2 regions of the Metabacillus sp. KH_069 genome follow, and region 1 is predicted to be linked to the other one. Evidence: riboswitches for the same ligand, from Rfam matches in the RefSeq annotation. Region 1 holds a riboswitch; the other holds the start of a gene.
The links. A riboswitch is a leader RNA that binds a small molecule or an ion and turns the genes downstream of it on or off. The one in region 1 is predicted to bind glycine.
Positions count from the first base shown of each region.

Region 2: linked by a shared signal. The riboswitch ahead of AC3ISE_RS21975 (amino acid permease) and the one ahead of gcvT (glycine cleavage system aminomethyltransferase GcvT) in region 1 are both predicted to bind glycine.

Region 1 covers NZ_CM174460.1:2,972,822-2,983,801, forward strand. Annotated here, with positions in the region: gene mntR (transcriptional regulator MntR) at 136-567, opposite strand; gene AC3ISE_RS14950 (vitamin B12-dependent ribonucleotide reductase) at 696-3,254, opposite strand; gene AC3ISE_RS14955 (lipoate--protein ligase family protein) at 3,580-4,416, opposite strand; gene AC3ISE_RS14960 (rhodanese-like domain-containing protein) at 4,636-5,007, shown strand; gene gcvPB (aminomethyl-transferring glycine dehydrogenase subunit GcvPB) at 5,097-6,557, opposite strand; gene gcvPA (aminomethyl-transferring glycine dehydrogenase subunit GcvPA) at 6,550-7,896, opposite strand; partial or broken gene gcvT (glycine cleavage system aminomethyltransferase GcvT) at 7,922-9,024, opposite strand; glycine riboswitch at 9,185-9,296, opposite strand; gene AC3ISE_RS14980 (DEAD/DEAH box helicase) at 9,602-10,980, shown strand, end outside.
Region 2 covers NZ_CM174460.1:4,380,235-4,391,214, forward strand. Annotated here, with positions in the region: gene AC3ISE_RS21940 (EamA family transporter) at 1-352, opposite strand, end outside; gene AC3ISE_RS21945 (AraC family transcriptional regulator) at 437-1,132, opposite strand; gene AC3ISE_RS21950 (malate:quinone oxidoreductase) at 1,756-3,255, opposite strand; gene AC3ISE_RS21955 (hypothetical protein) at 3,583-3,774, opposite strand; gene rluF (23S rRNA pseudouridine(2604) synthase RluF) at 4,258-4,965, shown strand; gene AC3ISE_RS21965 (aldehyde dehydrogenase) at 5,048-6,352, opposite strand; gene AC3ISE_RS21970 (MFS transporter) at 6,862-8,076, shown strand; partial or broken gene AC3ISE_RS21975 (amino acid permease) at 8,403-9,756, opposite strand; glycine riboswitch at 9,887-9,966, opposite strand; gene AC3ISE_RS21980 (helix-turn-helix domain-containing protein) at 10,096-10,980, opposite strand, start outside.

The DNA of each region.
Region 1 (10,980 bases):
TTCTGCACGTTTAGGACAGCACTCTTTCATTAAGCATTTTTTTGTTGATATATTAGAAGGGATAATTCTGTGGTCATGTTTAAGCTTAAAAGCAATTCAGCGTAAAAAAAGACGGAAGCATTTGCTTCCGTCTTCTTAGGACTCGCTGTCCTGTTCATTCTGTTTTTGTATAGCACGCAGTGTTTCAACGCGCGCTTCATCCCCTTCAAAGAATTGCACAAGATCGCCGATGCGGTCAATGGCATTCCAGCTAAGGTGATGCTCGATGCCTTCAACATCATTGTAAATTTTTTCTTCATCCACGCCGATCAGCCTCATGAACTGCTCTAAAAGCTCATGACGGTAAACGAGACGCTTTCCAATTTTTTTGCCTTTTGGCGTTAAGATAAGTCCACGGTATTTTTCATATATGAGATATTCATCTTTATCTAGTTTTTGGACCATTTTTGTTACTGAGGAGGGATGAACGGAAAGTGCTTCCGCAATATCAGAAACGCGGGCATATCCCTTTTCTTCTATTAATAAGTAAATTTGTTCAATATAATCTTCCATACTCGGTGTTGGCATGCGGTCCCCTCCAAAAAACGTTCAAAACATAGGAAATCATTACAAGTGTACACTAGTTTTAGGGTGATGACAAGGAAGGCTTCGTTCTAATTGCGAAAAGAAAAGAGCTGGATAGCCAGCTCTTTATCTTATAAGCCACACTTCAATTGTGCTCCGCAGCTAGTACATGTGTTGCAGCCGCCGATGTCTTCAACCGTACCTTCACGGCAGACCGGACATGTATTTCCTACCTCGTTGCCTATCGTTACATTTGTTGATCTTAATGCCTGTATTGTATCAACCAGCACAACTTTTCCTTTTTCTTTAGCTGGTGCTTCTTCACTCTCAGAGAATGTGTTTTCCTCCGCTTTTAAAGTCAGAACCTGTGTGTCACGGCTTCCGTCAACGTAAACCGTTCCGCCTTTTGCGCCGCCTTTATATAAACGTTCGTAAACTTTTTGTACTTGATCGACCGTATATCCTCTTGGTGCATTTACAGTTTTGCTGATTGAACTGTCAATCCAGCGCTGAATCACACACTGTGCATCTGCATGAGCTTCTGCACTCAATTCCATTGCTGAAATAAACCATTTTGGCAAATTATTAGGATCAGCTTCAGGATGCTGATCCAGATACTCCTGGACGATATCCGCTTTAACTTCTATGAACTTTCCTAATCTTCCGCTTCTGTAGTAAGAGAAAGAGAAGTATGGCTCGAGTCCGGTGGATACGCCAACCATTGTCCCCGTGCTGCCCGTAGGTGCAACAGTCAATAAATGGGAGTTTCGAATACCGTATTCTTTAATATCATCTAAAAGATCAGCAGGCATTTTGCTCATAAAGCCAGTTTGTGTGAATGCATCACGCAAACGGTTTGTTTCTTCTTCTGTTTCAGCAGTGAGGAACGGGAAGCTGCCTTTTTCTTTTGCAAGCTCAACAGATGCTTTATAAGCAGTTGTTGCGATCGTTTCAAAGACTTGATCAATCAATTGATTGCCTTCTTCTGAACCGTATTCTGTTTCACAGTAGATCAGCAGATCATGCAAGCCCATAACGCCAAGGCCGACACGGCGTTCGCCTAATGCCTGCTTCTTATTATCTTCTAAGAAATAAGGTGTTGCATCGATGACGTTATCCTGCATGCGGACACCGACTTCAACCGTGGTTTTCAGCTTTTCAAAATTGACTGTTTTGCTTTCTTTGTCTGCCATTTCAGCAAGATTGACCGCTGCAAGGTTGCAGACAGAATAAGGTGCGAGAGGCTGTTCTCCACATGGATTTGTTGCTACTACCTTTTGTCCATACGCTTTAGCATTCGTCATGTCGTTTGCATTGTCAATAAAGAAAATGCCGGGCTCTGCTGAATATGTCGCACAAATATTGATTAAGTTCCAAAGCTCTTTCGCTTTGATTGTGCGGTATGTTCGGACTTTGTATCCCAGCTTCTCCCACTCGCGGACATCGCCATGATTGTGCCAGTCTTCGTTATAGGCTTTCATTTGATCTGCAGTATAGCTTTCCACATCGGGGAAGCGAAGCTCGTAATCTTCATCTTTTTCAACAGCATCCATGAAATCCTTCGTTAACGTAACGGAAATGTTGGCGCCTGTAAGGAATTCAGAATTATGAACGCTGTATGTTCCTCCAGTCACAAGCTTTAATTCTGCGTCTTTAATGATTTTTTCGTTAAATCCGCCGAAGCCTGGAATTTGCTTGTAGTTCACAATGCTTTGGTACATTGCTTTTTCATCCTCAGTCAGAGGCTTGAACTTTAATTTTTCCTGTGCATATTTCTTGATTGTTTCGTCATTCGTATTTTCGATTAAATAGCGTAAAATACGAGGATTCTGCATTTTTGAAATGATAAATTCAATAATGTCAGGATGCCAGTCGGCAAGCATGATCATTTGAGCGCCCCTGCGCGAACCCCCTTGCTCAACTAAATGCGTCAGTTTCGCTATATCATCCAGCCATGAGACAGATCCGGACGATTTGCCGTTCACACCGCGTGCGAGTGTATTTCTTGGGCGCAGTGTTGAACCGTTTGTTCCAACGCCGCCGCCTCTGCTCATGATTTCCATTACCTGCTTGCGGTGCTCTGAAATGCCTTCGCGTGAATCCTGCACAAATGGCATCACGTAACAGTTGAAGTAAGTCACGTCTGTGCCTGCTCCAGCTCCGTATAAAACACGTCCCGCCGGCACAAAGTTCAATCCGACCAATTCCTGATAGAACTTCTGGAACCATTCATTCCGCTTCTCTTCTGTTTTTTCAACAGATGCAAGCCCTGTTGCATTTCGTTTTGCAATTTGCTCGTAAAATACTTCAAGCGGTTTTTCAATGACATCCAAAGAACGATGGATAACTCCCGTTTCAACCTCTTCAGGCTTTTCAAGTGAATGGCGGTACTCTTCTTCAACCTGTACACTTGCCATTTTAGTCTGCCAGTCAATCTCTAAAATATAGCCAAGCCCTCTTGCAGGGAATTTTGGATCCTCTTTGATCGTCAGAACGACAAAATCCCCTTTTGATAATGTCAGCTTTTCAGTGTCTTTAAACGTGTATCGGTCAAGCATGACTAAACGCGATACCCCTTTGTGTGTCAATTTCATGTCATCAGTTATTGGGTGAACTTGGGGAAACAATGTAATATCGTGGTTCAGCTTGTCCACATCAAGTTTTAAATTTTCATTTAGTGCTACGGTCATTCAAACAACTCCCCTATCTATCTTTACTTGATTTAATTTATCACAAAGCGACCCATTTATCAATATATAGTATTCTATTTTCGTTCGACAATACTATATATGGATAAACAGGCAAACCTATTTTATTTTGTCAAATTAATAACTGCACAAATGAAGCAGAAATAATGAGAAAAAAGAAGGTAGGAACTCCATAATCACTTTTTTTGATGAATTTTGTCGCTTGCAAAATCCGAAGAGATCTTGAAGTTAGAAAAATAAGGAATGGTTTGAAATAATTTGAAAACCATCACAAAAAAATAAACAAAAGCGACTAAGTTCAAGTCGCTTATCGTTTATAGTTCCACTCATCTGTATCATATTTTTCCATTGCAATCTTCTCTACATATGCATGTTCTTCATCTGTCAGTGTATAAGGCTCAAGCGAAATATTCAGACCCATCTCAAAGCCCTTTTTAAATGCATGCTTTGCCTCCTCCAGAGTAACAGGAATTTCACGCAACGCATTGACAGCTACTGCCTTATTTTTAAAATTTTTCTGCATTCGTTCTTTTACCCGCTCGCTTGGATACTTAAACAGATTAAAAAGCATTTCTTCATCTATATCGAGCAAAATGGAGCCGTGCTGAAGAATGACTCCTTTTTGGCGCGTTTGAGCGCTCCCTGCTACCTTGCGTCCTTCTACAACAAGTTCATACCAGGAGGGTGCGTCAAAACATACGGCAGACCGAGGATTCTTAAGCCCCTGCTTCTCTTCCTCGGTTCTCGGAACGGCGAAATATGCATCAAGTCCCAGTTCCCTGAAACCTTGAAGAATACCTTCAGATATGACTCTATATGCTTCTGTTACAGTCTTTGGCATTTCAGGATGCTCTTCTGACACGATGACGCTGTAGGTCAGCTCTTTGTCATGAAGAACCCCCCTGCCTCCTGTCGGCCTGCGGACAAATCCCAGCCCGTACTCTTTAACGGCATCAAGATCAATTTCTTTTTCGGCTTTCTGAAAGTATCCAACTGAAAGAGTGGCCGGGTTCCAGCCGTAAAAACGAATGACCGGCGGGATCATTCCCTGACTGTTCCATTCAAGCAGCGCTTCATCTAATGCCATATTATAGGACGGGGAACAATTCCCTGAATCAATAAATCTCCAAGTTTCTTTAGCCATCTTCATACCCCATTTTCCATGATAAGTATGTATTTCATTTTCTGTGCCTTACCTAGTCTATCAAAAAGAAGGCAAGGTTGAAAATATTTATGTCTTATTCATAGATGACAATTTGATCCTGCTCTTATATAATAGTAGTTGTCCAATATTATTAAAGTTCATTTGAACTTGTCTTAGAAAAGTTGCTTATAAAGGAGTCGGGTCAGCTTGACAACATGGATTTTTTTATTGATTCTATTAGGTGCACTAGCAGCCTACACGATTTACTCTTATTTTTACCAGCGTAAAATTATGAAAACATTAACGGAAGAAGAATTCCGAGCAGGATACAGAAAAGCTCAGTTAATTGATGTCCGTGAACCAAATGAATTTGACGGCGGACATATTCTTGGAGCAAGAAACATTCCTTTATCTCAAATGAGACAAAGACATAAGGAAATCCGCAAAGATCAGCCTGTCTACATCTACTGCCAAAACACTGTCAGAAGCGGACGCACAGCTCAAATGCTGAAAAGAAAAGGCTACAATGATCTTTACATGCTAAAAGGCGGCTTTAAGGGCTGGGGCGGTAAAATTAAAGCAAAGAAATAAGAAGAAGTCTGCAGACAGTTCTGCAGACCCTTTTTTATCTAATATAGAAAAAAGGATCCGCAGAAGAGCGAATCCTTTTTTTGCATCTTTTATTGCTTTTGATAACGCAAGATCGGTTTTCTTGCTGCTGTTGTTTCATCTAAGCGGCTGACAACTGTCGTATGCGGGGCTTCCTGGACGATTTCAGGGTTTTCTTCCGCTTCTTTTGCGATTTGGAGCATCGCCTCAATAAATGAATCTAACGTTTCTTTTGATTCTGTCTCAGTCGGTTCAATCATGATGCATTCTTCAACGTTTAACGGGAAGTAGATTGTTGGCGGATGATAGCCGAAATCAAGCAGCCTTTTTGCGATATCAAGCGTACGGACCCCTAATTTTTTCTGGCGCTTGCCTGACAGAACAAATTCGTGCTTGCAATGTCTGTCAAATGGCAGATCATAAGCTTCTGAAAGTCTTCTCATCATATAGTTGGCGTTTAGTACTGCATATTCCGTCACCGCTTTTAATCCATCAGGTCCCATTGTGCGAATATAAGTATATGCACGGACATTGATTCCGAAGTTTCCGTAGAATGGCTTTACTCTGCCGATAGACTGCGGGCGGTCATAGTCAAACGTATATTTATCATCTCTTTTTACTAAAACAGGTTTTGGCAAGTACGGAATCAGATCAGCTTTTACTCCGACTGGACCAGATCCAGGACCGCCTCCTCCGTGAGGGCCGGTAAATGTTTTATGAAGATTTAAATGAACGACATCAAATCCCATATCGCCGGGACGTGCCTTGCTTAGTACGGCATTTAAATTTGCACCGTCGTAATAAAGCTTGCCTCCTGCATCATGAACAATTTTCGCCATTTCCAATATATTTTCTTCAAAAAGGCCCAGGGTATTAGGATTCGTCAACATAAGCGCAGCTGTATCGTCCCCTACCACACGCTTTAAATCATCAAGATCAACAAGCCCCTGTTCGTTTGATTTAACCGTAATCGTCTCAAATCCCGCTACAGTGGCAGATGCCGGATTTGTTCCGTGAGCCGAGTCAGGAACAATTACTTTAGTCCGGTTCAAGTCATTGTTCGCTTCATGATAAGCACGGATCATCATCAGGCCGGTCCATTCACCATGAGCTCCTGCTGCAGGCTGAAGTGTAACTTCATCCATTCCGGTAATTTCAATGAGATGCTCCTGTAAATCATACATTAGCTCAAGTGCACCCTGAACTGTACTCTCATCCTGTAATGGATGAATATGAGCCAATCCTGCCATACGCGCAACATTTTCATTAATTTTCGGATTGTACTTCATCGTACAGGATCCAAGCGGATAAAACCCGGAATCAACTCCATGGTTTCTCTTGGAAAGAGCTGTATAATGTCTCATGATATCAAGTTCAGATACTTCCGGAAGTTCAGCATCATCTGCACGCAAATATTCACTTGGAATCAATTCATCTGCTGCCAATTCAGGGATATCCAATGAAGGCAAACTATAGCCTGTTCGTCCTGGTTTTGTCAGTTCAAATATTAATGGCTGATCCTGCTTATTCATGTCCATCCCCCAATTCCTTAACAAATAAGTCAATTTCTTCTTTTGTGCGCAATTCAGTTACCGCAACAAGCATGTGGTTTTCAAGCTCGGGGTATACACTGCCTAAATCGAAACCTCCAATGATGTCCTTTTGAATAAGCTTCGCATTTACCTCTTTAATCGGTTTGTTTAATTTAATGACGAATTCGTTAAAAATTGCCCCTTCAAATGGAACTTCAATCCCGCTTGCAGTAAATTCTTTTTTAGCGTAATTTGCTTTTTGAATATTTTGCAAAGCCATCTCTTTTACGCCTTTTTTTCCCAGTGCAGTCATGGCAACCGAGGCTGCCAAAGCATTTAAAGCCTGATTTGAACATATATTAGAAGTCGCTTTGTCACGTCTAATATGCTGCTCACGTGCCTGCAGGGTTAAGACAAACCCGCGTCTGCCTTGTTCATCTGTCGTTTGTCCAACCAATCGTCCCGGTACTTTGCGGAGCAATTTTTGAGTTACAGCAAAATATCCGCAGTGCGGTCCGCCAAAAGCAGTAGGAATACCGAATGGCTGAGCATCGCCTGCCACAATATCAGCTCCAAATTTCCCAGGAGGTGTTAAAGCTCCCAGCGCAAGCGGATTAGAAGACACGATAAACATGCTCTTTCCTGTGTGAGCAATAGGTTCAATGTCTTTAAGCGGCTCGACTTGCCCGAAGAAGTTTGGATATTGCACAACGACAGCCGCAACATCGTTTGACATTTCCGCTTTTAAAGCTTCAAGATCGGTTACGCCATTTTTCACTGGCACTTCTACTACTTCAATGTACTGTCCTTTTGCATATGTTTTCAGAACATCTCTGCTTTCCGGGTGAACAGCTTTTGAAACGATGACTTTTTTCTTTTTTGTTTGACCGGCAGCAAGCATGGCAGCTTCAGCCAGAGAAGTACCGCCGTCGTACATGGATGAGTTTGCAACATCCATTCCAGTAAGCTCAGCGATCATCGTTTGAAATTCAAAGATGGCCTGAAGCTCGCCTTGTGATATTTCAGGCTGATACGGAGTGTAGGCTGTATAAAACTCTGATCGTGAAATAACATGATCTACGATGATCGGCATGTAATGATCATATACACCTGCGCCAAGGAAAGAAGCATTGCTTCTTAAATCCTTGTTTTTAGAAGCAAGCTCACTCAGCTCACCTACAAGTTCCGTTTCAGACTTTGCTTGTTTGATCTTGTATTCCCCCTGAAAACGCACACTCTCGGGAATATCTGAGAAAAGCTCATCTATAGAAGATACTCCGACAGCGTCAAGCATTTCCTGCTGATCTTGTTCTGTCATCGGCAAATAACGATGTTTCATGGATGTGTTCCCCTTTCAAACTAGTTCATTTTTTTGGTCGTTTATAAAAAGGTGTTGAAACTACAACTGCTTTTAAGCGTTTCTTGCGCACCTGAACACTCACTTCAGAGCCTGGTTCTGCAAATTCCTTTTTCAGCAGAGCCCAGCCTATATTTTTCTTTAATGTAGGAGATTGAGTGCCGGTCGTTACCTCGCCGATTTGTTCGTCTCCATGAAATACTTCATAACCATGCCTTGGAATCCCCTTGTCAATCATCTCTATACCGACAAGCTTTCTTGCTGTGCCATTCTCTTTTTGTTCTTTTAATACATCTTTCCCGATGAAGTCTGTCTCTTTATTCGGTTTTACCGCAAAGCCAATTCCTGCCTCAATCGGAGTAATGTCCTTAGTAAGCTCCTGGCCATACAAAGGAAGATTTGCTTCAAAGCGCAGTGTATCGCGTGCCCCTAAACCGCAAGGAAGAATTCCATCATTTTTGCCTGCTTTTAAAATCGCACTCCAAAGGGAAGGCGCTTCTGAAGAAGGGCAATAGATTTCAAAGCCGTCTTCGCCTGTATAACCCGTTCTTGAGACAAGCGCTTTTACATCATTTATGACAACGTCATCTTTGAATTTAAAAAACTTGATTTCACTTAAATCTGTTTCTGTTAATTGTTGTAGAATTGATTCAGCTTTTGGACCCTGTATGGCCAGCTGGGCAATTTCAGATGAAACATTATGCAGCTCTGCATCTCCGAATTTGTGCGAGACCAGCCAATCATAATCTTTTTCAATATTTGAAGCATTTACGACTAATAAATAATGAGAGTCTGATTTTTTATAAATTAATAAATCGTCCACTGTTCCGCCATCTTCATAGCACATAGCCGTATACTGGGCTCCGCCGTCTTTCAGCAGGGAAACATCATTCGTCATCGTTTTTTGAAGAAAAGCGAGACTGTCCGTGCCTGTCACTTCAATTTCACCCATATGCGAAACATCGAATAAGCCTGCCATTTCCCGAACGGCTTCGTGCTCCTCTTTAATAGAAGAAAATTGAACGGGAAATGCCATCCTCCAAAATCAATGGTCTTTGCTCCATGCTCTTTATAAACATCAAATAATGGTGTTCGCTTTAAATCCGCCATAATCAAATCGCCTCCCCAAAAAGTATAAAAAAAGGACAGAGACCCCCCTTTTATGTAAAAAGGAAGTCTCTGTCCCTGCACCTGAAAGTTTACCTTGCCAATATATGCAAAGCTTTCCCCTTTGGTGGTTTGCTGCTTTCACAAACTCTCTCCAGAGTTGCGTCAAACAAGAGTTCTTTTGCCTGAGAGATTCACAGATGTTTGCTCCTTCGGCGCTGCGTTTGCGGCATACATCCAATGAAGCCGCCGGCAGTCTCTCCCCTTGTTCTCATTCGCTCATATTTTCTTTAAAACTGGTCATACTAAGAAATAACATTCTTTGACATTTTGACATTTTTGACAAAAGAAGCTTGCTGACTGAAAAGTAAGTATGTTAGCAACTTTCTTACTTATTAACATCCTACCATTATGAACAATATTCATCAATCTATTTTTACACAAATATTAAACATATATTTTAGTTTAATGTTCGTGTTTAACCTATTTTATTTGTATTTTATCATAATAAACTACGAATTCACACTTTAAAGTGAACGATCCAGTATAACAATACCTTTTCTTGAAAGGGCTGTCATTAATGAATGTAAAAATCAACTTTGATTCCTCCTGGCAGGATACTTTTTTTAAGAAACTTGAAGATGATGGACCCTGGGCAAGCTGGGAAAATTACAAACTCGCCTGTGAAGTGCAAAAACATTTAATTGTTCCTTCATTTGAAGGCTTGCAGGCACCAAATCATCTGACCGATTTCACACCGCTTCCTCACCAATTAGAGGTTGCAAGACAAGTAGTAGAGCATATGAACGGCAAAGCGATACTGGCAGATGAGGTAGGGCTTGGAAAAACGATTGAAGCCGGACTGATTGTAAAAGAATATATGATCCGCGGACTGGCCAATAAGATCTTAATTCTTGTGCCGGCCTCCCTTGTTTCACAATGGGCAAGAGAACTGCATGAAAAATTCTATATTCCAGCTGTTGAGCAGAAAAAGAGCTATGTATGGGAAGCATGTGATGTGGTTGTTTCTTCTATTGATACAGCAAAACGAAGTCCTCACAGGGAAATTGTCCTTGCCCAGCAATATGATTTAGTCATTATAGATGAGGCTCATAAACTCAAAAATAATAAAACAAAAAACTATGAATTTGTTCAGAGCCTGAAAAAGAAATACTGCCTGCTTCTGACAGCAACTCCAATCCAAAACCGTGTAGAAGAGATTTTCAATCTTGTCTCTCTTCTTAAACCCGGTCATCTTGGAAACGAAGCTTATTTTTCAGAAGTTTTCTCAGCAAAAAATCGCTCACTCGAACATCATGAGCATCTGCAGGAGCTTGTCAACAAGGTAATGATTCGAAACCGCCGCGGCGATACCGGAATTGACTGGCCTAAACGCCATGTTGAAACGGTTCCAATTGAACTCTCTCCAGCTGAACGAAATTTGTACACAGCTATTTCCAGGCTGAAATCGTTCGGAACGGCTGCTGCAAGCATGTTTTCCATCATGACCCTTCAAAGAGAAGCTTGCTCAAGCAGAGAAGCTGTGTATATGACGCTGAAAAAAATGATCGAGCGGCCTGATGGTGAGGCCTCCCCGCTTCCTGAACCTATTATCAGGGAATTGATGCAGTGCATTGATGAGGTGGACGGAAACTCTAAAGCTCAAAAAACAGTAGAGCTTATTAAAAGAATTGATGATAAAGTGATCATTTTTACTGAATACCGTGCCACTCAATTTTACCTGCAGTGGTTTTTGCAGCAGCACGGCATTACTTCTGTTCCTTTTCGGGGAGGATTTAAGCGGGGCAAAAAAGATTGGATGAAAGATTTATTTAAAAACCGCGTTCAAGTGCTTATTGCAACAGAAGCCGGGGGCGAAGGCATAAATCTTCAATTTTGCAATCACATCATCAATTATGACCTGCCCTGGAATCCCATGCGGCTAGAACAGCGAATTGG
Region 2 (10,980 bases), 1.4 Mb from region 1:
GACTTTTCTTCAGCACCAGCCACTCCAGTGCACCCGATAGAAGAGGGGCGCTTCCAATAGCGATAACAGTACCGACTGCCACTCCGGTTAGTTGTACCGCTGTGAAAAATAACGGCTGATAGGCAGCCATACATAAAGCTGCCGCGAATGTCACCTTGATTGGCCAATTACGAAGATTTAACTGACCGAGCATTAGAACAACAATCAATAAGGAGATGCCTCCAACCGCAAGACGCGCCGCCCCGACGGCAATCGGATGGGCAGCTTCTGGAGCATAAGTCTGTGCCGTACCGGTTGTTCCCCATAACACGCCTGCTAGCAGGACCCACAAAGGAGCCAGTTTTTCTTTCATTATTTTCACCTCAAATAAAAAAGAACCTCATCTGTATCATAAAGAAAAACAGACCGTTTTTCTTTACCAAGTTTAAGGTTCTTTTTATCCGATATTTATTTTTCTGTAGGCTTTAGGAGAAATGCCCTCGCAGCTTGTGAACCATCTCGTAAAGGAAGAAACATTCTCAAACCCTACCTCTTCGCTGATGCTTGAGATTGACCAGGAAGTCCCCATTAACAGCCGCTTTGCTTCATTCATCCGCAGCTCAGAGATATAGGCCTTTGTACTTTTTCCTGTTTTCTCTTTAAACCAGGCTGAATAATAGACAGGATGATAATGTTCGATCTCCGCCAGGGTTTCCATTTTGATCGGACGCTTATAATGCTGATGAAGATACGTGATGGAAGGAGAAAGGGACTTCTGCAGTTTTTGAGCTACATATCTTGTGAGTTCATTCAATCCTCCCTGATGGCTCCCGGCCTCTTCCAGCAGCAAAAACCGGATGGAGGACCATTGCTGATCAAGCTTTAGATACATACTCTCTGTTTTTCCCTGCAAATAATGAGTTGGAATGTCCAAGATCAGAAATTCATTCCTGTCCGTGGAACGATAGAGATGAGTGAAGTCTGGCGGTATGTAAAAGCATGTATCTTCACTAAGGTTGAGCTTCTGCAGGTCTGTATGAATCTCCAATGAACCCTGCAATGGAAAGAGAAACTGCCCAAAATCGTGCTGATGTGAGTGAAATTCTCTAGAATAGGTTCTTTTTTCGCAAATGACCTGACGGCTGCTCTCCACTTTGGCTCCCTCCTTTTTATCTTATTATATAATGAACATCCAAATTGGAGTCCCCTGTAAACCAATTTCTAATAAACCTATTCTAAATAGACGAGGTGTCAACTCATGCAGCTACAGCAAATTGGCTATCATTTTAATGCATATCCTTCTCTTCCGATTGGCCAGGAAGAAAACATGCCTCTTCATCTGCTCGTGCAGATCCTGTAAGGAGCAGCCACAAACAAAATCCAGCGGAGCAGCTTCCATGAAGCGGATATCTTTTGACTCCTGAAGGATTGGCGAATAAGTATATTACAAAAGCAATGTTAAAGAGACTGGGACATAACGATCATCTCCTGAATTAAAGCCGAACATTGAATAGTGAGAAAACCATTAAAAGAAAGAGCTATTTTCGCCATAAATTGTTGTTTTTCATGATAAATAATGTCAGTTCCTTCCGCTGCAATCCACTTAAGGTTTCTAACATTTAGTCCTGTAGCAACAATATTTATGAAAAGAGCCAAAGAAAAAAATCCGAACTAAAACGAAATTCAAGTTGGAATTTCACATAATAGTTCGGATTTTTCTTTGGCTGAAAACCATTTGTCCCAGCCTCTTAGTGAAAAGGTGTCACTTACATTTCCTTAACTATAAACCAGTTCTTTTTGACTTAGACCCAGCGTCTGGGCTGTTGAAGTATGAATTTCTTCAAAAAGCGCCGGGTTGTCCACTAGTGATACGCCGTAAGAAGGAATCATTTCTTTAATTTTCGGTTCCCACGCTGTCATATGCTGAGGGAAGCATTTTGCAAATACCTCAAGCATCACGTGAACGGCAGTAGAAGCACCAGGAGAAGCGCCGAGCAAGGCAGCGACTGATCCATCAGCGGCACTGACAACTTCCGTGCCGAATTGCAGCGTTCCTTTACCGGCCTCTGTATCTTTGATTACCTGTACACGCTGACCCGCTACCACGATATCCCAGTCCTCGCTTTTGGCAGTAGGAATAAACTCCCGCAGTTCATCCATGCGCTTTTCATTCGATAACATCACCTGCTGGATCAGGTATTTGGTCAACGCCATCTCTTTTACGCCTGCCGCAAGCATCGTGACGACATTATTCGGTTTTACAGAACCAATCAAATCTAAATTTGAACCTGTTTTTAAAAACTTCGGCGAGAAGCCGGCGAACGGTCCAAACAGCAAGGATTTTTTGTTGTCAATATACCGTGTATCAAGATGCGGAACAGACATTGGAGGAGCTCCAACCTTTGCTTTCCCGTATACTTTTGCATGATGCTGCGCGACAACCTCCGGATTTTTGCATACTAAAAATAGTCCGCTTACCGGGAATCCTCCAATATGTTTTGACTCAGGAATACCGGTTTTTTGCAGCAATGGCAGACTTCCGCCCCCGCCGCCGATAAAGACGAATTTGGCAGTGTGGTGCTCGACGGTCCCGCTGTCGATATTCCGCACTTTCAATTCCCACGAACCGTCACTGGTCCGTTTCATATCCTCAACACTATGGTTGTAGTGCATTTCAACATTTTTTCTCTTTAAGTGATCAAACATCATGCGAGTTAGAGCACCAAAGTTAACATCCGTTCCAGAATCGATTTTTGTTGCCGCTATCGGCTCGTCAGATGGACGGCCATCCATCATAAGCGGAATCCATTCCTTCAGTTTTTTAGGGTCATCGGAAAATTCCATTCCTTGAAACAGAGGATTTCCTGATAACGCTTCCAATCTCTTTTTCAAGAACGCTACATTTTTTTCCCCTTCGACAAAACTCATATGAGGAATTGGCATAATAAAGTCCTGCGGATTGCGTATCAGATTTCTGCTGACAAGATACGACCAAAACTGTCTTGAAAGCTGAAACTGTTCATTCACCTTTACAGCTTTGCTAATATCTACAGATCCGTCTGATTTCTCAGAAGTATAGTTAAGCTCACACAGTGCAGCATGGCCCGTACCCGCATTATTCCATTCATTCGAGCTTTCTTCACCTGCGCTTGCGAGCTTCTCAAACACTTTGATTTCCCATTCCGGTGCTAACTCTTTCAATAATGATCCCAAAGTTGCACTCATAACTCCGGCACCAATCAAGATCACGTCTGTTTTGTTCTGTAAGCTGCTCATGCTACCCATCCTTATCCCCTAAATTTGCAAAAACGAGCAGGCGCCTGCGCACGTGTCACAAAAAGCCAGGCACCACCTTGGAACATACCTTTCACTTACAACCATATCATAGTCTATTAATTATAGATTAAATTTTACTATTATCTGATAATTATAAACTATTTTATGCTTTTAAAAAAGGAAGAAGTTCCTCGAAAAGGTCCCAGCTGCAAAAAAAACAAGACCGCAACTCCGCTTCTAGCATGGGTTAAGGCCTTGTTTTGCGGTTATCAGTGAACCGATTTATGTAAAATACTAACTAGACTATCATCTCTGTACAAAAAAGACTTACCTTTTAGGCAAGTCCAGCGCCTGATAATCAAGCTGATATTTTCCGCCTTCTGCAACCTCTGCATGGTAAAGAGCTTTGAGTGCAAAGTTTTTCTCAAGTCTGTGGTCTTTCATCAGTCCATTCAGCTTGTCTTGCAATTCCGGGTTTTCTTTAATCAGCTGTTTCATCTGTGATTTGAAATATTTCATACACTATTCACTCCTTTTTATTTAAGGCTATATTCGCATAGATTTTTATTTTCGATTTTGAATGTTGTCCGTTCCTTTTCGCTGCAGGAACTTGCTTTCCGCGGTCCGGCTGGGAGCCTCCTCGGCTTTGCCTCCTGAATTTCCCATTTTGCTCTATTTCCCGCAGGAGTCAAGTTCCTTCCGCTGCAATCCACTTATCGTTTAAAATATCTATTCTAAAAGCAACAAAGTATACGAAAAGTGCCTTATTTTTTCTCAAAATCCATTCTTACATCCAGTTCATTCAGAAATATTCTAGTATATATAGAACTGCTTTTTAGGAAAATTTATTACTAGTGAATCTGAACACAATCATAAGTCATTAAATGAAAACAAACAATATCACCGGTCCAGCATTTGCAGTTATTCAAGACGGCACTTGAGAACATGGTGAGAGTTGAGGTATTCTTAACTATACAATTCTCACTTAAGGCTGTGATTAGTATGCGTATTAATAAATTTATTAGTGAATCTGGAAAAGCGTCCAGACGAGGCGCCGATAAATTAATTGAAGAAGGAAGAGTCACGATTAATGGAAGAAAAGCAAAAATAGGAGACCGGGTTGAGCCAGGGGACGATGTCCGGGTGAGCGGGAGCGCTATCCAAGTGTCTAGAAATAATGTTTACATCGCGCTCAATAAACCTGTAGGCATTACCAGCACAACAGAAAAAAACGTAAAGGGAAATATTATTGATTTGGTTAATCACCCCTTGCGAATTTACAATATTGGACGTCTGGACAAAGACTCAGATGGCTTAATCCTCCTCACAAATGACGGAGATATTGTAAACGAAATTCTGCGTGTCGAAAATGCACATGAAAAAGAATACAACGTTTCAGTAGACAAGCCGATCACTCCCGAATTTCTGGAGAAAATGGCAAGCGGTGTGAAAATATTAGGGACTAAAACCCTTCCTTGCGAAGTAGAACAGCTTTCCAAATATGACTTTAAAATCATCCTAAAACAAGGATTGAACCGCCAAATCCGCCGTATGTGCGAAGAACTCGGATACCAGGTTTTAAGACTGCAGAGAGTCCGGATCATGAATATCCATTTAGGAAATCTTCCGCCCGGCCAGTGGAGGGATCTATCGAAAAAAGAACGCACTCAGCTATTCAGTGAATTAAACTACGAGCCGAAAGAGTGGTAAAAACAGAGGATGAGCTGAAGCTTATTAAAAGCCCGGCTCATCCTCTAATCTTTTGCATTCGATTTGTTCGTCTTGTTATTTCTTATTTAAACGAGCGTTTAAGAATGCTTTTGAAATGCGTGAACGTATCAAAGCTTGCTTTGCCATGATAAGCCCCCATCCCACTTTCACCTACGCCGCCAAATGGAAGATAGTGAGAGGTCATGTGATTAATGGTATCGTTAATCGCACCTCCGCCAAATGAAATGGAATGAAACACCTCATCTTGTACATCTTCATCATCAGAAAAAAGATATAGAGCTAATGGTTTTGGACGCTGTACGATTGCCTCAATCACTTCTGAAGTTTCGTCGTATACGAGTACAGGCAGGATCGGGCCAAATATTTCATCTTGCATCACAGAGTCTTCCCAAGAAATATGGTCTAAAATCGTCGGTTCAAGAAATAGGCGCGATCTATCTGATTTACCTCCGGCTGCTAAATCTCCATTTTCTAAGAATTGGTGCAAACGATCAAAATGCCGTTCACTCACCACATGCGGGAAATCCAGATTTTCAGAAACGTTCTCTCCATATGTTTTTGTGATGACATCTTTCAGCTTAGAGATCAATTGATCTTTTACTTTCCGATGTGCAAGGATATAATCCGGCGCCACACATGTTTGGCCAGCATTAGCAAATTTCCCGCGCGCAATACGTGCTGCTGCTTCACCCAGGTCAGCATCCTCGTGCACAATAGCAGGACTTTTACCGCCTAACTCCAGTGTGGCTGGGGTCAAATGTTTTGCTGCCGCTTCTGCAACAATTTTCCCTACTCCTGTGCTGCCGGTAAAGAAGATATAATCATATTTCTCTTTTAACAGAGATGTGCTCGTTTCAACTTCACCTTCAACCACACATAAAAATTCTTCTGGGAAGTTTTCATTAATCATCTTAGCCAAAAGACCGGATGTCCGAGGTGTTAACTCAGAAGGTTTTAATACGGCACAGTTCCCAGCTGCTATGGCTCCTACAAGCGGATTGACTGCAAGCTGGAACGGATAGTTCCATGGTGCAATCACAAGTACAGATCCATAGGGTTCAGGCACAATAAAACTTGCAGCACCTGCATGAGTCGAAGGTGTTTCCACTTCTTTTGGAGCAGACCAAGAAAATAAATTCTCAATCATAAAGTTAATTTCTCCTAAAACAAGACCAATCTCAGCACGCTTTGCTTCTACTTCAGGTTTATTAAGATCGGCTTTTACAGCGTCAATAATTTCTTGTTCATGTGACGACATAAGCTCTTTTAATTTATTTAATGCATCAATGCGAAATTGCACATCTTTTGTTTTCCCGCTGCGGAAAAATGACTGTTGCTTCGCTGTGAGTTCTTGATAGTTTTCCATATTGCACTCTCCTTAGATCGTTTTTAAATACTTTAAAAAAAGAAAAGGATAAAACCTCTTAATGGTTTTGTGGATGTTATCTGTTTACTAAACCTCTATTATATTAATAGACATTCCTCATTCGAATTGATGACGATTCTACTCCTCTATAAGAGTTGGGTCAATTTTTTTGATTTTGAAGAAACCCTTCATGACACGCTTCATTTAAAAACCGGATAAAACTAGGGCGTGACAGGCTCTTCACTTCATCAAACTCTCCTTTATTTACCAAAATCAAATTCAACTATTTTTAAACGGACATCCCTATTTTTTATGAATTCTAGTTAAATGGAAATTTGCCCTTCCATAAAATTTCATAACAAAAAAATATCGGCTAATTACTATTTTCCATAGCTGGTAATAATAAATGGCACCTACCTTATTAAGCGTAAAAATGTATTATGGTATGATAGTTAGATTGTTTATTTGCCATGCAACACATTTATGTACATCTAAGAAAAGAGGTAATTATGGACAACATAGAATTGACCAAGCGGCATTGGCTGCTCATATTAACACTTGCTTTATTAACATTTGTTCTCGGGACAAGCGAATTTGTTATCGTCGGAATCTTGACCGATATTTCCTCGAGTCTTCATATAACAAATTCAAAAGCAGGCACACTTGTTTCTGCATTTGCGATTACGTTTGCCGTTGCCACACCACTCGTCATGTCTGCAACAAGCCATTTTCCAAAGCGCAAATGGATGTTGTTTTTGATAGGAGCGTTCATCATTCTGAATGCTTTGTGCGTCATATCCTCAAGCTATATCCTGCTCCTTGGACTTCGAATGATGACGGCGATTGTAACAGGGGTTTTAATCTCACTTGCCATGATTGTTGCCAGTGAAACCATGCCGATCGCAAAACGCGGCCTTGCCATCTCATTTGTTTTTGGCGGTTTTACTCTTGCAAACGTGATCGGAGTTCCAATAGGTACTTTAATCGCTGATTGGTACGACTGGAATGCAACCTTCCTGTTAACCACTTTTCTTGGGGGAATTGCATTTTTAGCATCTTTCTTCGTCTTGCCTGATATGCAAAGGCAAGCCCGAAGTTCGATGCGTGATCAATTTTCTTTGTTGACACACCCGCGAATCTTAATGGCTTTTTTCATTCCATCTCTTGGATTCGGAGCAACGTATGCCGTTTTTACGTACCTCGTTCCAATCCTTAAAGAAATGGCAGCGCCAAGCAGTTCAATCAGTTTGATTTTGTTTGGCTACGGATTTATTTCGATTTTCAGCAACATACTCGCCGGCAAAATTGCCAGCCACAATGCGATCGGACGTCTCAGGTTTGTTTTTCTCGTGCAAGCCATTGTCCTGATCGGTTTATATTGGACAACAAACAATTTAATTTTCGGATTGGTTAACATTGGCCTGATGTCATTAATGGCCATTCTTTTAACAACATCCACCCAGCTTTATTTGATCGACCTTGCCGGTATTTATCAGCCAAAAGCAACAGGACTCGCCGCTTCATTGATGCCAGTCGCAAGCAATGTCGGTATCGCTTTTGGCTCCGCACTAGGCGGAATCGTTTACCATCAAGGAGATTTGATGAATGTGACATGGGTCGGCGGACTAGTTGCCATCTCCGCAAGTCTCCTAACTTTCCTAAGCCATCGCTTAGACCAAAAGCAACAGGACACCACCCATAGAGAGAAGCTGCGGATTTCTTGATAGAATCCACCAAATAAAAGAAAAAAAAGAAGTATCAAGAACTTAGTTCTTTGGTACTTCTTTGTGTTTTTTCTGGTTCCGACCTTCAGTTCACGGATTAAAACACTTCCGCACTTCTGCTGCAGCCGGGATTGTGCGATTAATGGCGGTTTAGAACACTTCTGTTCTCCCGCTCCAGCCAGGATGTGCGATTAAACTCCGATTAGAACACTTCCAGTCTTCTGCTACAGCCAGGATGTGCGATTAAGCTCGGATTAGAACACTGCACATTCCTTCTACATTCTGAAAGTGCGCTTAAATTCAAATTAGCACTTGCGCACATTTCGTTATGCTCTATTAATGGATTTTCTTTTAAATCGAAACAAAACATACAGCAATATAAACCACAAAGGCGTCAGCATCAGCGCCGGACGTGTCTCATCCGCCACAAGCATCACGATCAGAATCAGTCCGAACAGCGCCAGCACCGCAAAGTTGATGAACGGCGCAAACGGAGCTTTGAATGCTGATTTAGCATGCAGGTCCTCACGGGTTTTCCGGTATTTAATATGACAGATCAAAATCACGCTCCACACCCAGATAAAGCAGATGGCACTGATTGTCGTCACAATGCCGAAGGCCTGCTCGGGAATCAGCTTGCTGAGAAGCGCACCCGCTGATACGATTGCAGTTGACAGCCACAGCGCATTGCCCGGCACATGCTGTTTCGTCAGATTTCTGAAGGAGGACGGCGCCTGGTCACGTTTGCTTAACGTAAACAGTATACGGCTTGTCGAAAACAGCCCGCTGTTGCAGGCAGATGCAGCAGACGTCAAAACAACGAAATTGATGATTCCCGCCGCAAGCGGAATGCCGATCAGGCTGAACGTCTTCACAAATGGACTCTCCGAAGCATTCAATTCCGTCCACGGATTGATGCTGAGCAGGACAATTAGAGCGCCGACGTAGAAAAACAAGATCCTGAGCGGTATTTTGTTGATGGCAGACGGAATGTTCTTTCTCGGATTGGACGTTTCCGCCGCCGACACACCAACCAGTTCCACCCCGACAAATGCAAACACAACCAGCTGAAACGAAAGCAAAAATCCGCTCATTCCGTTTGGAAACAAGCCGCCGTGCTCCCACAGATTGCTCACCGTAACAGCTCCCGCATCTGTCTGAAAGCCCATCACAATCAAGATCACCCCGACCACGATCAGAGCAAGAATCGTCACCACCTTGATCAGCGCGAACCAGAACTCCAATTCCCCAAAGAGCTTCACCGTGAGGAGATTGAGCCCAAGTAAAAGAAGCAAACACACAAGCGCCGGAACCCACTGCGGAATGTCATACCAGTATTGCACGTACACACCGACCGCAATCACATCGGCCATCGCCGTCATGATCCAGCAGAACCAATACGTCCACCCTGTCACAAACGCCGCCCGCGGCCCAAGATAATCTTCCGCAATATCCGTAAACGATTCATATCCCGCCTTTGACAGCAGCAGCTTCCCCAAGCGCCCTCATCATAAAAAACAATGCAACCCCGACAATCAAATAAGCGAATATAATCGACGGTCCCGCAAGCTGAATCGCCTTGCCCGAACCTAAAAACAACCCCGTTCCAATCGTTCCGCCAATTGCAATCAGCTGCACATGGCGGTTCGCCAAATCTCTCTTCAATTCCTGCTGTGCCATTCTGAACTCCTCCTTCTAAGCTGTAAAAAAATCCAATAAAAAAAGAGACTGGAAGAATCCCAATCTCTTTTTGAAGAATACCAAAATAGCATTTGCCGCCCCGCAAAAACGAGTAAACCAAACCCCAATTTCATACTCTTCTGTCCTTTTGCCTGAGATTGTGAACCCTTCGGCGCCGCCACTATCAGCGGTCTCTCCAGAAGCTGCTCCGGCTGTAGTGTGATCCACAGCCATCATAGCTTGCTTTATATTAAATTTGAGTATTTCTGAATAATGATTAATTGTAGGGGGTGGGGAGGGGTTTGTCAATGAATTCAGGTTATCTTCCTATTAGCAGGTTTACCCACTCATTCCGCCAAGCTCCTCATAAGTCTTCCTGCTAAACTCCTTATACGGCGAATCCGGCATCGACTCAAACTGTTCCACCGCTGTCCCGGCGGCTGCCAAAGCTTTATCTGAATTCCCAAGCTTTTCATAGCAAAGGGCTTTGTACGTATTGCTCAAATAAAACTGGGACAGATCAAACGGGTGGTGATGGTAGGGCGGAACTTCCGCCTGATCCAAATACCGGATGGCTTCTTCATATTCCCCGAGGCCATGCAGGGCTTTCCCTTTTTCAAGATAGAACCATTCCTTGAATTTCAGGATAGAATCAGCATCCTCTAAGTACGAATCGATGATCTCCAGTGCGGAATGGTAATCGTGCTTGACCGAAATGAGAGATTCGATGCTGAAAATGTGATAGCTCAGCCAGGAGCCTTCATCTTCTGAGAATTCAGCATATTGCTTCAATTTCATGATGTAGTAGTTATACAGCTCTGTGTCCTCAGCCATTTGGGCGGAAGCAGCCGCCAGCCGGTACAAATCATCGATCAGGTAATACGTTTTATTCTCTTTTGAAAAGGCGATCGCATCATTCATCACGCGCTTTGCAGACTCTGTGCTGCCGACTGCAAAGTGAAAAACCGCTTCATGATAATCGAGATCAAGACGCGTGATCGGATCGATATAGGCAAACCTTTCTTCGATCATTTTCCGCTCAAAAAGCAGAACCTCCAGCGCTTTTTCATAATGGTGACGGATAAAATGAACAATACTCCTAAACAGTCCAATACTCGCCCGCTTTTGAGTAAGGTTCATCTGCTCATACAGTGCCGCCGCTTTATCAATCGGTTCCTTCCATTCCTTCTCTTCCCGGTACAAACTGCGCCCATAGAGGTCGAG